2 regions of the Pseudoalteromonas sp. S558 genome follow, and region 2 is predicted to be linked to the other one. Evidence: predicted binding sites of a transcription regulator. Region 2 holds the regulator's gene; the other holds the start of a gene.

Region 1 (4,308 bases), on a different contig from region 2:
AACCGAAGTTTTATTTAACTCTCTGAGTCGTTGCTACCTTGCTATGCTTCGGCGTTTCCCGTCTCAGTGGGGTCGCATTATAGGGAGATCCGAAAACAGATCAACCCTTTTTTAAGATCTTTTTACTGTTCGAACAAAAATAGAACAAAACACCATAAAACCATACAAAAACACAGCTAAGGTGATGCTTTTTTACACTGTTTTTTATTATTTAACACAAATACCATTGCTATGTTTGATTAAGACGTTAAGATAGCAAGTTCACAATGTTAAATTAATGTTTATTTCCTGTTTATTGGTAGATCTAAAATGAAATTACCCGATCAAAAGTCTTTTATATTTTCTGTTATCCTTGCCGTAGTTGGTTTTGTTGTCGTTAAATTTGTTTTTGGCAGCTTAGCCTTAGACCCTGCACTATTATTTGGTGCTGGTTTATTAATAGGTGGAATTGTTATCGCAGCAATGTCATCTGAAGGCGCTGAAGAAGTTGAAGTGAAAACTAAGACTCTTTATGTTGGTAACCTCCCTTATCGCGCAAACGAAGGTGTTGTTCGTGCATTATTTGAAGAACAAGGCAAAGTATTTAATGTCCGCTTATTAAAGGACAAAAATACTGGCAAACGTCGTGGCTTTGGTTTTGTTGAAATGGCGCAAGCCGATGCTGACAATGCTATAACAAAGTTAAATGATAGTGAGTTCCAACAACGTACTTTAAAAGTTCGTGAAGCAAAGCAAAAACAAGATGAGGATGCTAATTCAATACGTCCTGAACTTGATCAATCAGCGTAACCAGCTTTACTACTAGCTTAGTACTAAAAATATCAGCCGTTGCATAATATTGCAGCGGCTTTTTTGTATCCGAAGCTTTTTTATTCAACCCACAGTAACTACTAAGTAAATCACTAACACGATTGGCTATTGCAGCTCCAGAATCAAGCAACTGTACTTTTGAATTAAAATACGCGTTTATTGGTTTAGCTAAAATAGGAAAATGTGTACACCCTAGCACCAACACATCAACTTCTTTATTGATCTCTAAACTATCCAGCTCTTTATAAAGCTCATCTGTATCTAGTTGTTGAGTAAAAAAGTACTGCTCTGCCAGCGACACCAACTTAACACTACTATATAAGTTCACCGTTATATGCCTGGCATGTTCTTGAATTAGTTTAGCCGTATATGAACTTGATACAGTTGTAGGCGTGGCAAGAAGCCCGATATGTTTTGATTGACTTAATTGAGCCGCCGGCTTTATTGCAGGTACAACGCCTACAATTGGAATATCAGTAATTTGACGTACCGCACTCAACGCTGACGTGGATGCGGTATTGCAGGCTATAACAATTAAATCGACGTCGAGGGCTTCTTGTTTGATGAAATGTACAAGGGCGCATAAACGATTGATGATAGTTTGTTGTGATTGAGCACCATATGGCAGTAAAGCATTATCCATAAAATAACTGTATTGAGCATGAGGTATGCTCTGCTGAATATGCTCAAGTACCGTAGTGCCACCAATACCTGAATCAAAAACCATAATGTGCACTGACAAACCACTGTTCCTACTGTAAATTAAGAATAGCAGTTTGACATGTCACTTTTGTAAAGGAAAGCAGTTTAACTTTGCGGTGATTCTAGATTAGCCAGCTCATCTGCCGCAGTATTTAGCTGATCCAGGTTTTCAAACATTGCTTTAGTATAATCAACTAATTTATCAATCTCGCTTTGATCTTGATTTAACCATTCCATAATACCCGATAATTGGCTTTGCAGACCCAGATCGGCTGCTTTTGTATAAACTTCTTTTAAATCGTCATTAAAAGGGGCTATTTTTTCCGAGACCGCCTTCTCTGGTATTGGTCTGTATTCTTCGTAGCTTTTTATCGTTGCAACCGTTTTGGTTTGTCTTAAATCCATTGAGAAAGCGACTAACTGTTCGTTATCTAAACTCAACGCTTGCGCTTCTTCAAATGCTTTGTCTAAATCGCCACTAAAAAAAGTTTTACTCACTCCTTGTATGTCTTCCATTAGTTCATTAATCGCTTTTTGTTCATCTTCATTTAAATCACCATTAACCGACATAGAAAATGATAACTCTCGAGACTGCGATGATTCACTTATATACCCTTCACTATTTCCCTGCTTTTGATAACTGCTCGCTGACTGTGACTCAAAAGAGTCGGAGAAGCTAATACTAACTTCATCACCTTCTGCAGTAGTAAATTTGTATTCAGCGTTATTGCTTAAACTAGCGTATTGAGCCTGACTAATACTCACACTCGCCGGTTGTGGGTTAAACAAATCATCTTCAAGCTTATTAAGACCATTAAAGATACCTTCTTTAGACTTATTAATGCCTTCTTCAATATCGGTATTAAATACACCGGTACCTTTTAATTCATCAATTGCATCATCAATCCCCATTTGCACACCTTTGCGGGCTTCACCAAGTATGCCTTTGAGCTTGTCATCATCAGCACCATTAGCCTTCGCATTTTTGAGTGTACCTGTCACAAAATCGAGTACATTTTTAACTACCTCGCCAAAATCAAATAATGACTTATCTGCTTTTTTCTCAGCAACAGGTAAGCCAAGTTGCTCAGCCATCTTATCGCCCAACACTTTTGCAGCAAGTTCTTTCCCGCTTTGTTGATAACTATCTTGAGGAGACTTAATTGTTGGCTGTGGTATCGTTACTTTATTATTGAATTTATTGATATTGTTATTTGGCATAAAGCCAAAATTATTGATTTTCATAATTCGTCTCCTAAGCGTGAGTAATTTATTATCGGCTATAACGTATAAAACTAAAGGGGAACGCACAAAAAAACAGCATTAATTCTAGTCAAAACTAGACAAATACGCCTCGCCCCCTACAATAGCGCCGATAAACAGATCTCAGAGATAAGGTAGTAACGTTAATGGCAGTTATTAAAATCGATACCACACAATACGATGCACAATTAAGCGAGAAAGAGCAGCGAATACGTGCACAGTTCCAACGTTTTGGTGTAGAACAATTAGAAGTATTTAGTTCAGAGCCAACTAACTACCGTCAACGTGCTGAATTTAGAGTATGGCATGATGGCGACGATCTGTTTCATATAATGTTTGATCAACAAACAAAAGACAAAATCCGTGTTGATACGTTTGATCCAGCAGCACCTTTAGTAGGTGAAATAATGCAGGTGATGATTGAAAACCTTAAGCCTTGCGAAATATTACGTCGTAAGTTATTTCAAATAGATTACCTATCAACGCTAAGTGGTGAAATTTTAGTAAGTTTGCTTTATCACAAGCCACTAGATGATGAATGGTTAAATGAAATTAAAGCACTTAAAGAAAAACTGAGCAGTAAATACAAAATTGACTTCATTGGCCGTGCTCGCAAACAAAAAGAAGTGCTGGGTGATGACTTTGTAACTGAACGCTTAACAGTTAATGGTCGCGAGCTTATTTACCAACAAGTAGAAAACAGTTTCACTCAGCCTAATGCTAAAGTAAATATTAGTATGCTGGAGTGGGCACAAAATTTATGTAAACCACTTAAAAATGATTTATTAGAGCTTTACTGTGGCAACGGTAACTTTTCAATTGCGTTAGCTGGTTCGTTTAATAAAGTGTTGGCAACGGAGATATCAAAATCATCTGTACACTCTGCTCAATACAATATTGCTAAAAACAACGTAGAGAACTTAGATATTATTCGTATGTCGAGTGAAGAATTCACCCAAGCTATGAACGGTGAGCGTACTTTCTCTCGTTTAGACGGTATTGACCTTAAAAGCTATGACTGCCAAACCATATTAGTTGATCCACCGCGCGCGGGCATGGATGAATTAACCTGTGACTTAGTGGCTAACTACGAAAGCATAATTTATATATCGTGTAATCCTGAAACCCTTGAGCGTGACCTTGATCTCTTAACACGTACGCACAACGTTAAGCGCTTTGCTATATTTGATCAGTTCCCATATACACATCACATTGAGTCTGGTGTTTTTTTACAACGCAAATAACCAGCCAGAATTAAAGTGCCAGTACTTTTATAAGTGCTGGTATTTGCTCTTCACTAAATACTTGAATACCATTTTTTATTAATAATGCAGCAGTTAAACCCAGTCCTTCGATTTTTACTCCGCGATGCTTTCCATCATATATTGTATTTCGTCCGCAAGAAGGGCTCGATTCTTTAAGTAGGGCAAAACGAACTTGATTCTTTTTACACAGTTCTAACGCTATATTAGCTCCAGTTTGAAACTGTTCTGTTACATCTTCTCCTAAATTAGTAACTACTCTCCCCTGAAT
Region 2 (14,031 bases):
GAAAAAAATTGATGAGTCGAAAAAAAAAGGCCAAATAGCACGATCTAAAGAACTCGGAACCATGTTTGTTTTAATTTTCTCTGCAATTTCGTTATTAATGTACGGACCAGAAATAGGTAAAGGTTTGTACAATATAATGGGACGTATGCTTAGTTTGAATCGAAATGAAACATACGATACAACTAAAATGTTTGCTGTATGGGGTGAGGTTTCGGATGCTTTAATTTTCCCGATGGGCATGTTTGTATTTATAATTGTCTTAGCTGCATTTATTGGTAACACCTTGTTAGGTGGCTTTAATTTCAGTTGGGGCGCGGCGGCACCTAAAGCAAGTAAAATGTCGCCTATGAAAGGTTTTAAACGCATGTTTGGGTCGCAAGCGGCTGTTGAACTTGTAAAATCACTTTTAAAATTTGGTTTAGTAGCCAGCTTTGCGGTGTTTTTAATTAATACATTTTTTGATGAAATACTACATTTAAGCGTAGAGAATACGCCAGGTAATATTATTCATGCTCTGGAAATTTTGGCATGGATGTTTTTGGGTCTATCGTGCACTTTAATTATTATTGCAGCTATTGATGCGCCATTTCAAAGCTACAATCATAACAAACAACTAAAAATGACGTTGCAAGAAGTTAAAGACGAATATAAAAATTCAGAAGGTGATCCTCAAATAAAAGCACGCATAAGGCAAACGCAAAGACAAATGTCGCAAAAGCGAATGATGCAAGACGTACCTGACGCTGATGTTATTGTTACCAACCCAACACATTATTCTGTGGCGCTAAAATACGATACAGAGCGTGCAGGAGCGCCTATTGTGCTAGCCAAAGGCATTGATGAAATGGCGATGCAGATTCGTAAGGTCGCAATCGGCAACGAAGTACCCGTTGTAGAGTCCCCTATGCTCACTCGAGCTCTTTATCATACAGCTGAGGTGGGCGATCAAATCCCCGATCAATTATTTACCGCTGTAGCTCAAGTTTTAGCGTATGTGTTTCAACTTAAGCGCTTTAATAAAGGGCGTGGAAAACGTCCAACCAAACTTAATAATAAACTGCCTATCCCCGACGCCTATAAATATTAAACCGTTAACTTAGTAACTTGGAATAGTTATTGCTAATTCTATGCAGTGTCAATTTTTTGAAATTGTAGATTTATGAGTTTTAAAGCAGTATTACAACAACTTAACAGAGATAAAAAAGAATATGCCAAAGGGGTAGGTACCCCTTTGCTTGTTCTTGCTGCTTTGGGAATGGTGATTTTACCCTTACCGCCATTTTTACTTGATATTCTTTTTTCGTTCAACATAGCGCTCGCTTTGGTTGTATTACTGGTTACAGTTTATACGATGAAACCAGTTGAGTTTGGTATGTTTCCAGCCGTACTCCTAATCGCAACAATTATGCGCCTAGCACTCAATGTCGCTAGTACGCGGGTAGTACTACTTGAAGGCCACAATGGCGGTGATGCTGCAGGTAAAGTAATAGAGGCCTTTGGCTCTGTTGTTATTGGTGGTAATTACGCAGTTGGTTTGGTTGTATTCTTAATTCTAATTATTATTAACTTTGTCGTAATTACCAAAGGTGCAGGGCGTATTTCTGAGGTATCGGCACGTTTTACCCTTGATGCAATGCCAGGTAAACAAATGGCGATTGACGCAGATTTAAATGCGGGCTTTATTAGTGCAGAGCAAGCACGAGATCGCCGCGAAGAAGTCACACGAGAAGCCGATTTTTACGGTTCAATGGATGGTGCGAGTAAGTTTGTAAAAGGTGATGCTATTGCGGGTATCATCATTTTGATTATTAATATTGTTGGTGGTTTATTTGTTGGTATGATCCAGCATAATTTAAGCTTTAGTAACGCAATGGAAGTGTATACGTTACTTACCATCGGTGATGGATTAGTAGCTCAACTTCCTTCTTTATTACTCTCAATTGGTACTGCAATTGTTGTAACACGTCAAAATGAGTCGCTCAATATGGGCGATCAATTTAAGAAACAACTCGGTAATGAAAAGTCATTATTTATCGCCTCAGGTATATTAATAATAATGGGCTTAGTACCTGGCATGCCACATTTTGCTTTTTTAAGCTTAGGCGCGCTTTTAGGCTACTTAGCTTATTATACACAACAAAGTAAAATTAAAGCGGCTGCCGCTATAGAGGAAGAGGCCGTGAATGGTGCTGCTGGTACTGGCATTGCCAATAAACAAGAGCAAAAAGAACTTGGTTGGGATGATGTACAGCAAGTTGACGTAATTGGCTTAGAAGTTGGCTATAGACTTATTCCACTCGTTGATCAATCGCAAGGTGGTGAGCTGCTCAATCGTATAAAAGGTGTGCGTAAAAAGCTTTCTCAAGAATTGGGCTTTTTAGTTCCACCAGTCCATATACGCGATAACCTGGAGCTTGACCCTAATGCATACAGAATAACGCTTATGGGCGTTTCAACAGGTGAAGGTGAGCTTAAGCATGGCGATGAGTTAGCGATTAACCCAGGGCAAGTATTTGGCCCTATTAAAGGCGTTGAGACTAAAGACCCTGCATTTGGACTCGATGCTGTTTGGATCAAGCCAGATCAAAAAGATGAAGCACAATCTTTAGGCTATACCGTGGTTGACTCAGCGACAGTAGTGGCAACACATATAAGTCAATTACTAACAAACAGTGCGGCATTATTATTAGGTCACGAAGAAGTTCAAAACCTACTAGATATGTTGGGCAAGAGCCACCCTCGTTTAGTTGAAGGACTTGTGCCTGACGTACTACCATTAACCGTTATTGTTAAAGTACTACAAAACTTATTAAATGAAGGGGTCGCAATACGCGATATGCGCTCAATTGTACAAACCCTTGTAGAGTATGGTCCACGTAGCCAAGACCCTGATGTATTAACGGCTGCGGTGCGTATTTCATTACGTAGACTTATCGTTCAAGATGCGGTGGGTATGTCTTCAGAGATCCCTGTCATAACCTTGGCGCCGGAGTTGGAACAGATGTTGCATCAGTCATTGCAGAATGCAGGTGACGAAGGTGCCGGAATAGAACCAGGTCTTGCTGAGCGACTTCAAATTTCATTAAATGAAGCGCATCAAAATCAAGAAATGGCTGGTGAACCTTCTATATTGCTAACGTCAGGAATGTTACGCACTGTGTTATCTCGTTTTGTTAAGTACACCATTCCTGGATTGAGAGTGATGTCTTATCAAGAGGTACCAGATGAAAGACAGATTAAGATTGTTAGCTCGGTAGGCCAACAATAAGATTTAAACAGGGGTTAAACCATGAAAATTAAACGTTTTTTTGCTAAAGATATGCGCACAGTACTTAAAGAAGTTAAAGATGAACTCGGTGTTGATGCGGTTATCATGTCAAATAAAAAACTAGCTAACGGTGTCGAAATTGTGGCAGCTGTTGATTATGAAAAAACGGCCCCAAAACCAGTTGCTCAGTCTCAAAATACAGCAACAGAGCGCTCTAATCATTTAGCGCAATCGCAAAATACGCACAATTTTATAAAACCGGAACCACAGCGTGCACAGCCTTCACCACAGGCTAAAGTTGCAGATAGTTTAGAAGCATTATTGGAACGCCAATCACCTCGACCTCGTTCACCTGAGCTAGCTTCAATGTTTTCACAATCGGGAATTGATACTACCGAAAATTATCAAGAACCTGTAGCTAAACAACGTCCTAAAAATATGTTTTCACATGAAAATGCAGCGCCGATACGCCCTCAAACACAAGCTGATAGCTTAGGTTTTGATGATTTAGAAAGTGATTTTGATGACCTTGAAAGTCCGATAGCACCTCGTCAGCAAGCTAAAAATAATGAAAGCGTAGAGATGACATCTATGCGTGAAGAAATGAATGCAATTCGTCAGCTATTAGAGCACCAAGTCTCAGGTTTAATGCAACAAGATATGGCGCGACGTGATCCAACGCGTGCATGCATGATTGATCGTTTAATCGGCATGGGAATAGGCAAAGATGTTGCTGAGCAAATGGCGTGTTTTGTACCTGATGATGTTTCTCGCCAGCAAGGTTGGAAAGCTTTATTAGCGATGGTTGAAGATCAAATGCAAACCACGAACAACGAAATACTACGTCAAGGTGGAGTTTACGCATTAGTCGGCCCAACGGGGGTGGGTAAAACAACAACTGTCGCAAAACTTGCTGCACTTGGTGCGCAAAAGTATGGCGCTGATAAAGTTGCGTTAATTACTACGGACACCTACAGAATTGGTGCATACGAGCAACTAGCAACATATGGCCGAATTATAGGGTGTAGCGTAAAGCAAGTTAAAGATGCTAATGAATTGGCTGAAGTTTTATATCATTTACGAAATAAACGTCTAGTATTAATTGACACCGCAGGAATGAGCCAGCGTGATTTACGTTTAACCGAGCAATTAAATACGTTAATGCGTAATCAACGTGTCGATATTCGTAATTATTTAGTATTAAGTGCCACAGCACAAATTAATGTATTACAAGAAACGGTAAGACATTTCAAAAAAGTACAGTTAAGTGGTTGTATTTTTACTAAATTAGATGAATCGTTAAGTTTAGGTGAGATTATTAGTATTGCGATTCAAAATCGTCTTCCAATAGGTTATCTTACTAATGGCCAGCGAGTACCAGAGGACATTCGAGTTGCGAATTCAGAAAAACTAGTAAAAAAAGCTGAGCAATTATATTTAAAAAGAATAAAATCACAACATTCACGACATCAATCAGTGGCGTCGAACACAGTAGGGATGTATGATTAACACAGTATTAGATCAAGCAAGCGGCCTGCGAAAAATGAGTCAAAACAATAATAACGGCGTAAAAGTTATCGCTGTGACCGGTGGTAAAGGTGGAGTAGGTAAAACGAATGTTTCACTAAATACCGCAATCGCATTAGGTCAACAAGGTAAGCGAGTTTTAGTTCTTGATGCCGACTTAGGTTTAGCAAATTGTGATGTGATGCTTGGGCTTCGTGTTGAGCGCAATTTATCGCATGTATTATCTGGTGAATGCGAACTGGATGAGATTTTAGTTGAGGGTCCTGCTGGGATTAAAATTGTCCCTGCAACGTCGGGTTCGCAAAACATGGTTGAATTATCACCTTCTGAACACGCGGGTCTTATTCGTGCCTTTAGCGAATTAAATACCGAATTTGATATATTGATAGTAGACACCGCCGCCGGCATTTCCGATATGGTGCTGAGCTTTTCTCGTGCAGCACAAGATGTAATGGTCGTCGTGTGTGACGAACCAACATCAATAACAGATGCGTACGCACTAATTAAAGTATTAAGTCGTGAGCATGGCGTGTATAAATTTAAAATTGTTGCAAATATGGTTCGTAGCCTTCGCGAAGGCCAAGAATTGTTTGCAAAGCTATCTAAAGTAACAGATCGTTTCCTAGATATTTCTATGGAGCTAGCTGCAACGATACCTTACGATGAAAATATGCGTAAAGCGACACGTCGGCAGAAAGTTATTGTGGAGTTGTTTCCAAGCTCTCCAGCTTCAGTGGCTTTTCGAGCTCTGGCAACAAAAGCGGTCAAATGGCCAATACCGAATCAACCGTCAGGGCATTTAGAGTTTTTCATTGAGAAGCTGGTTAACGGCTAATTATGACAACATTGGTAAATAGAGCTATGGGATATCAATCAACACAAAATTTAAATGTGATTGTTGAGAAACATGCGTCACTGGTTAAAAAAGTGGCATGTCACTTAATTGCTCGTCTACCTCCAAGTGTACAACTCGATGATTTAATTCAATCGGGTATGATAGGACTGATTGAAGCGTCAAAAAACTTTGATGCAACTAAAGGCGCAAGCTTTGAAACGTTTGCAGGTATTCGCATCCGTGGCGCTATGCTAGATGAAATGCGCCGTGGTGACTGGGCTCCGCGTTCTGTACATCGTAAAAGTCGTCTTGTTGCTGAAACGATAAACGAATTAGAAAAAAACTTAAATCGTGAACCTACAGATATAGAAGTTGCTGAAAAACTTGATATTTCGTTAAATGAGTACCATCATATTTTAAACGATGTAAATGCAAGTAAAGTGTTGGGTATAGAAGACCTTGGAATTGATGAAGATGTCATAACTCCAGCAGGTCAAGATTTAACACTAGACAAACCTTTTAATAATGTTAAAAATGAACGATTTAATGAGTCTTTATTAAGTGCAATAAAATCATTACCAGAGCGAGATGCTATGGTGTTATCTTTGTACTATAACGATGAAATGAATTTAAAAGAGATTGGGCATATACTCGATGTTAGTGAATCGCGTGTGAGTCAGATACATGGTCAGGCGATGATTAAGCTAAAAGCAAAAATCAATGACTGGATAAACTAGTAGTAAGTAAATAAAGGTTAAGACCTCACTGGAGGATGTTTTGGATAAAAACATGAAAATTCTTGTCGTTGACGATTTTTCAACAATGAGACGTATTATTAAAAATTTATTGCGTGATTTAGGCTTTACGAATGTTCAAGAAGCAGATGATGGTTCGACTGCTTTACCAATGCTACAAAATCAGTCTTTTGATTTTGTCGTGACGGATTGGAACATGCCAGGTATGCAGGGTATTGACCTTTTAAGGGCAATTAGGGCGGATGACAAGTTAAAACATCTCCCTGTTTTAATGGTAACGGCTGAAGCTAAAAAAGAACAGATAATAGCTGCTGCTCAAGCTGGTGTTAATGGCTACATTGTAAAACCATTTACAGCTGGCACATTGAAGACCAAATTAGAAAAAGTGTTTGAACGCTTAGGTTAATTATAGGGAGAGGCTTATGTCAGCACCTGCTGCGCCTCGAATAACTTTAGAACAAGCGCGTCAACTCGTTGTTTTTTTAGAAAACGACGAGCAAGATAAAGCTGATCAATTAATTTTAGATACAGCGTCTAAAGAGCAGTCAGAGATATTTGCTGAAGTTGGCAAGTTAACGCGTCAATTGCATGAAGCTCTAAAAGGTTTTGAGCTAGATTCGCGTTTAACAAACTTAACAAACGATGCAATTCCGGATGCTAAAAAACGACTTAGTTATGTCATGGAATTGACAGAGAATGCTGCAAATAAAACCATGGATGCGGTTGAGGCAAGTCTCCCTATAACTCAGGAGTTAGCGGGTGAGATAGCAGCCATTAAACCGACATGGGATCGGTTAATGAGTCGGGATATAGAGCTTGGTGAGTTTAAAACTCTGTGCCACAGCATAGATAAGTTTATGAGTAACTCACACAATAAAACAGATGAATTACAAAATTTAATGACAAATGTTTTAATGGCGCAAGATTATCAAGATTTGACTGGTCAAGTTATTCGTCGAGTAATTGAGCTTGTAAGAGAAGTAGAAGAAAGCTTACTTCATCTACTCACTGCGTTTTCTGCGCAGGATGTGGGTACAGTTAATATAGTAGAACAACAAAAAACAGAAGAACCGATTGCCGTACAAACATTAGCAGGTCCCGAGGGCCCTATTATTGATAAAGAATCGCGTAATGATGTTGTGTCTGATCAAGATGAAGTCGATGATCTTTTATCAAGTTTGGGCTTCTAAGAGGAGAGTAACTGCATGTTTGAAGTCGATGAAGATATTTTACAAGACTTTCTTGTAGAAGCAGGAGAAATTCTTGAACTTCTATCCGAACAGTTAGTTGAACTGGAAAATAATCCAGAAGATACCGAACTATTAAATGCTATATTTCGAGGCTTTCATACAGTAAAAGGCGGTGCCGGATTTTTAGCTATGACAGAGCTTGTTGATGCTTGTCATGGTGCAGAAAATGTATTTGATTTGCTCAGACAGGGCGTTCGAACTGTAAACTCTGAATTAATGGATGTTATCTTACAAGCATTAGACACCATTAATGAAATGTTTGCGACAATTCAAAACCGTGATAAGCCTGAGCCTGCAGATCCTCAATTACTTGAAGTCCTACATAAATTAGGGTTACCTCCAACGGAAGATGAGTTATCTGGAGCATCTTCTGAAATTACAGCAGACGAACCTGAACAGGCTGATGTCGTTGCCACAGAAAACGGTGACAATAACACTATCAGCTCACAAAGCCCTGACGACGACCCATTTGCATTCGATGAATTATTTAGTAGTTCGGCTTCGCCAGCCGCCGAATCGCAAATTGATGAAATTACAGAAGATGAATTCGAAAACTTACTTGATGAACTGCATGGTAATAACCAAAGCTCTGAGACTAAGAAGCCTGTAAGTACTACTTCTAGTAGTGACATTACTGATGACGAGTTTGATAATTTATTAGATGAGTTACATGGTGTTGGTAGTTTTGGCACTGTTGATGTACAAAAAAGTGAGCCAGTTGCTTCGCATACGCCGCAAGAAACAGCGCCTGTCGCCAATAACTCAGGCTCTTCTGATGATGATATTAGTGACGCTGAATTTGAATCCTTATTAGATGAATTACATGGCAAAGGCAGCGCACCTAAATCTGTAGAAAGTAATCATCCCGTAACTGCAAAGCCTGCACCTCCAAAACCGGCTGTTCAGGCAAAGAAAGTTGAGCCTGCGCCTGTTAGTAAGCCCGCTAATAAGCCTGAAGCAAAAGCACCAAGTCCTGCTGCTCCAAGCCCAGCCGCAGCTCCGAAAAAGGCAGTCGCGCCCGCAGCTGAAACTACAGTACGTGTAGACACTAAGCGCCTTGATCAAATTATGAATATGGTTGGTGAGCTAGTACTTGTGAGAAATCGCCTCGTTAGTTTGGCCACCAATTCTGAAAGTGAAGCGATGGGTAAAGCAATATCAAATTTAGATGTTGTAACCGCCGATATTCAAGGTGCGGTTATGCAAACCCGCATGCAACCGATCAAAAAAGTATTTGGGCGTTTTCCTCGAGTTGTTCGTGACTTGGCGAGAAGCTTAAATAAAGATATCAATTTATTACTGGTCGGCGAAGAAACTGATTTAGATAAAAACTTGGTTGAAGCGTTAGCCGATCCGCTCGTGCATTTGGTCAGAAACTCAGTCGATCACGGCATTGAAATGCCAGATGTACGTGAAGCATCTGGAAAATCAAGAACAGGTACTGTTACGTTATCAGCGTCTCAACAAGGCGATCATATTTTGCTTACTATCAAAGATGATGGTGCTGGTATGGATGCTGAGAAACTCAAGAAAATAGCAATAGCTAAAGGTGTACTTGATCATGACCAAGCAAGTCGACTTTCAAACACTGAAGCTTACAACTTAATTTTTGCACCAGGCTTTTCAACAAAAGAAGAAATTTCGGATATTTCCGGACGTGGTGTTGGAATGGATGTTGTAAAAACAAAAATCACCCAGCTTAACGGTTCTGTAAGTATTGAATCAGAGTTAGGTGTTGGTACAACATTAGAGATTAAAGTACCGTTAACGCTCGCAATACTTCCAACGTTAATGGTTGTTGTTGGTGCACAGACATTTGCATTACCACTTGCTGGTGTTAGTGAAATATTCCACTTTGATTTAACTAAAACAAATGTTGTTAATGGTCAGTTAACTGTTATTGTCCGCAAAAAAGCGGTTCCATTGTTCTACTTGGAACATTGGCTTGTAAAAGGGGCCGATCGTTCTTTGCGTAAAGATCAAGGTCATGTCGTGATTGTTCAAATAGGCACGCAGCAAGTTGGTTTTGTAGTGGACTCGTTAATAGGGCAAGAAGAAGTTGTAATCAAACCTCTTGACGCTTTATTACAAGGCACTCCCGGAATGGCTGGCGCTACAATAACTTCTGATGGTGGAATTGCATTGATTTTAGATGTTCCAAGTATGCTAAAACATTACGCGAACTGACAATAAGTAGGTGTAGTATGCACTACACCTACGTCTAAACTAAATAAGAGAGCTCAATGGTTGTTAAAGTCTTAGTTGTTGATGATTCGAGCTTTTTTCGCCGTAGAGTAAGCGAAATTCTCGAACAAGACAACGATATTAAAGTAATTGGCTTTGCTGTAAATGGTCGAGAAGCTGTTGAAAAAACTGAGCAATTACGCCCTGACATGATCACGATGGATGTTGAGATGCCGGTCTTAGATGGTATCAGTGCTGTTAAAGAAATAATGGCAAGCAATCCAACCCCTATTTTAATGTTTTCGTCGCTAACACGTGATGGTGCTACAGCAACACTAGATGCGCTAGATGCTGGAGCAATGGACTTTTTACCTAAAAAGTTTGAAGACATTGCCCGTAATAATGATGATGCAATAAAGCTTTTACAAACAAAAGTAAAAGAGATTGGCCGTCGTCGCATCCCTCGTTCATTTAAGCCTTTAGTTCCGGCTAAGTTAGCACCAACATCCCTAGCGCCGAGTATAAAGCCATCAATAGTTGCTAAAGAGACTAATATACGCCAGCCAGATAGAAGCTTTCAACGCTCAGCAGTGCAGCCTAAGTCATCAGTAAATGCTTCAACAATTCGCACTAGCGGTAAACATTATCAACTACTTGCGATTGGCACATCTACTGGTGGGCCTGTGGCACTGCAAACTATTTTAACTCAGTTACCAGCTAACTTCCCGCACCCCATTTTGTTGATTCAACATATGCCTGCGGCATTTACACCGGCATTTGCGACGCGCTTAAATAGCTTATGCAAAATTAAAGTAAAAGAAGCACAACAAGGCGATCGTTTACAAGCTGGAACGGCTTATTTAGCACCCGGTGGTCAGCAAATGATGGTTGAGGGGCGTGGAGCTGCAAAAACGTTAAGAGTTTTTGAAGATCAAAGCGAACGAATCACTTATAAACCAAGCGTCGATGTAACATTTGCAAGTGTAGCGAAAGCTTATCAAGGCGATGTGTTAGCAATAGTGTTGACTGGTATGGGAGCTGATGGGCGTGATGGAGCAAGAATGCTCAAACAAACGGGTGCAACGATTTGGGCACAAGATGAAAATAGTTGTGTCGTTTATGGTATGCCACAAGCATTAGTAAATGCTGGGCTAGCCAGTGAGATCTTAGCGCTTGATGACGTAGCTGTGAGAATAAAAAGAGAAACTGGTTGTGGATAAGCTTTCTATTCTAGGGCTACTTATTGCGCTAGGATCTATAGCAATTGGTTACTCTTTGGAAGGGGGCGTTGCATCTGCATTATTTAATGTCCCTGCGCTCGTTATAGTGCTTGGTGGTACATTGGGTGCTGTGATGTTACAAACATCTGCAAGCACCTTTAAAAAAATGCTAAAAATAAGCCATTGGGTTTTTTTCGCTCCACAATACGATATAGACGAAGCAATTGAGCAAGTTAAACGTTGGTCGCACAAAGCCCGTCAAGAAGGCTATTTGGCACTAGAAAACGAAGCGTTTATTCATCCTGATATCTATGCCGCCAAAGGGCTTGGTTTATTGGTTGATGGTTGTTCTGAGCAAAAATTACGAGACACACTCGAAATAGACTTATTACTTGAACGCGACAGATTATTAGAGGCAGGGCGTGTTTATGAAGCAATGGGAGGCTACAGCCCAACCATTGGTATTTTAGGGGCTGTACTAGGACTTATTCAAGCGATGTCTTTCATCACTGATCCGCAAAAGTTGGGTGAAGGTGTGGCAACTGCGTTTATTGCTACAATATATGGTGTCGGTCTTGCTAATATTATTTTTTTGCCGATGGCAAATAAGTTAAAACAACGGATTGAACAAAAAATGCTTTATCATGAAATGCTTGCTGAAGGTGTTATCGCGATAAGCTTAGGTGAAAGCCCGCTAAATATTGAATTAAAGCTTGAAGCCTACCGTGTAGAACGTCCTAACTTAGCCCAAGAGTAATCGCTATGTTACGCCGCCGCTTACGCAATGTCTCTTCAAAAAGCCAACATACCGAACGCTGGTTAGTCTCTTATGCTGATTACATGACCATTATGTTTGCATTCTTTGTGGTTATGTATGCTATTGCAATCAGTAAAGAAGAAAATTTTCAAATATTGTCAGATTCACTTGAACATGTTTTTGATAAATCTGCACGCCAATATTCACAAAATGGTGAAGGTGTAAACGGTAATGGTATTCTTACTGATAGAGTAACTCCTGAACAAGAAGTGCTTTATGGCGAGAGCATTCAAAAACAAGATCAAGGTCCTGAACTACTTGATGGACAAAGTGATACTAGCAATATACAGCAAAAGTATTTAGGAAAACCTTTAGATAGCTTGTTAACAAAATTACAATCAGCACTTATTGACGAAATTCGTGATGGTGAAGCAAATTTAGAGTTAAACCAAGATTGGCTAATTATTGAACTTAGCTCTGGAATGCTATTTTCAAGTGGCAGTTCAGTCGCTCATTTACGAGCTAAACAAGTCGTCAAACTCGTTAAAGATATTATTGCTCCTGTAGATAATTATATTAGAGTGCGTGGTTATACTGATAATGAAACTATTCGTAATGAAATATTTCGTTCTAATTGGGAGTTATCGGTAGCAAGAGCAACATCAATTTTAGTTGAACTAGAAGAGTTAGGAATAAACTCTGCGCGTATGGCAATAGAAGGTTATGGGCAATACTCTCCTCTTGCAGATAATAGTACAGAGCAAGGGCGAGCTGAAAATCGCAAAGTTGTCATTGCACTTTCTAAGTATGGATTACCACCTGTTATTGGCGTTGATAAATCAAAGCCAGAGAGTCAAAAAATAGAACCAGAAATTGAACTCCCTTCAGATGACGATACAATAAAAATAATTCGTTTACCTCATGGTGGTGTCCGCATCACTACTCGTAGCGAACAGTAATTAGGATGTAATGTGAAAATCTGGACTGTGGCAAATCAAAAAGGTGGTGTGGGAAAAACAACAACAGCAGTGAGCCTTGCCGGTATTCTTGCTTTGCGAGGTAAGCGGGTATTACTGATTGATACAGATCCACATGCATCATTAACCTATTATTTTGGTATTGATTCAGAAGATTTAGAAATTAGCGTATATGATATTTTTGCCCGTGGTACAAGCATGCAAAGTGAAGAAATACTTCAATCACTCTGTCCGTCAACGCTCGAGAATTTGGATATTTTACCCGCGACTATGGCAATTGCCACACTCGATAGGAGTATGGGTAATAAATCGGGTATGGGGTTAATATTAAAAAAAACGCTTGCAAAAATTAGTGACCATTATGATTATGCAATTCTTGATTGCCCACCCGTGTTAGGCGTGTTAATGGTTAATGCACTTGCGGCAAGCGAGCGTATTTTAGTTCCCGTACAAACTGAATTCTTGGCTTTAAAAGGACTTGATAGAATGATGCGTACGATGGAGTTAATGCAAACCTCGCAAGCGAAAAATTATGAATATACTATAATTCCTACTATGTACGATAAACGGACTAAAGCATCTTTAGAAGCTTATAAGACTTTGCAAGATACCTATAAAGATAAGGTGTGGCCAGGGGTTATTCCCGTAGATACAAAGCTAAGGGATGCGAGCTTTGCGCAAAAAGTACCCATTGAGTTTTGTCCTCGATCCCGAGGTGTGTTTGCTTATAAAGCACTATTAGACTATTTAATTGAACAAGGTTGATAAATGAGTAAGCAATTATTTGCTAATGAAAAAGTAATGACTCAATATTTAGGTGCATTGTTACGTGACGATGGGCCTATAGATAACCTAGAGCCTGTCGCAAAATTGCTTGAAAAAATACCTAATGGGACAGAACAAGAACAGTTACAGACTAAAGAGAGTAATGTAACTGAAAAGACTGATGAACAAATTCAATCAGTAGTAGCACCCAAGCCTTTACCGAGTGAAAAGGTTGTTACAGATAAAATTATTGATGTAACAGATAATACCGCAGCGCAATTATCAGAAAAGCCTTCACAGGCACTGAAAACGCAAAGCCAAGAAGATTATTTTGAAGGCGAATTTCAGGCATTGTTTTTTGAAGTTGCAGGGTTAACGCTTGCTGTGCCATTAAAGTCACTGGGTGGAATTCATCAGTTAAGTGAAGTAAATCATCTGTTTGGTAAGCCAAAGTGGTTTAAAGGCGTTATGCTTAACAGAGATGAGAAGCTAA

Evidence for each region. Region 2 encodes FliA, which starts transcription of late flagellar genes. Its sites were predicted from a motif close to CTAAAGNTNNNNNNNNNNNNGCCGATA; they were not measured.
Region 1: a site for FliA is predicted at 2,787-2,813, ahead of CWB66_RS16335 (DUF5610 domain-containing protein). Genes of this name have one in related genera too.

The regions. Positions count from the first base shown of each region.
Region 1 is NZ_PNDU01000261.1:188-4,495, reverse strand. Features, by position in the region: gene CWB66_RS16345 (RNA recognition motif domain-containing protein) at 310-789, shown strand; gene murI (glutamate racemase) at 752-1,552, opposite strand; gene CWB66_RS16335 (DUF5610 domain-containing protein) at 1,618-2,757, opposite strand; gene trmA (tRNA (uridine(54)-C5)-methyltransferase TrmA) at 2,922-4,019, shown strand; gene CWB66_RS16325 (2-thiouracil desulfurase family protein) at 4,030-4,308, opposite strand, start outside.
Region 2 is NZ_PNDU01000137.1:11,854-25,884, reverse strand. Features, by position in the region: gene flhB (flagellar biosynthesis protein FlhB) at 1-1,087, shown strand, start outside; gene flhA (flagellar biosynthesis protein FlhA) at 1,160-3,268, shown strand; gene flhF (flagellar biosynthesis GTPase FlhF) at 3,290-4,777, shown strand; gene CWB66_RS10830 (MinD/ParA family ATP-binding protein) at 4,770-5,630, shown strand; gene CWB66_RS10825 (RNA polymerase sigma factor FliA) at 5,657-6,367, shown strand; gene cheY (chemotaxis response regulator CheY) at 6,408-6,791, shown strand; gene CWB66_RS10815 (protein phosphatase CheZ) at 6,808-7,575, shown strand; gene CWB66_RS10810 (chemotaxis protein CheA) at 7,591-9,822, shown strand; gene CWB66_RS10805 (protein-glutamate methylesterase/protein-glutamine glutaminase) at 9,879-11,039, shown strand; gene CWB66_RS10800 (flagellar motor protein) at 11,032-11,796, shown strand; gene CWB66_RS10795 (flagellar motor protein MotB) at 11,802-12,755, shown strand; gene CWB66_RS10790 (ParA family protein) at 12,768-13,538, shown strand; gene CWB66_RS10785 (chemotaxis protein CheW) at 13,542-14,031, shown strand, end outside.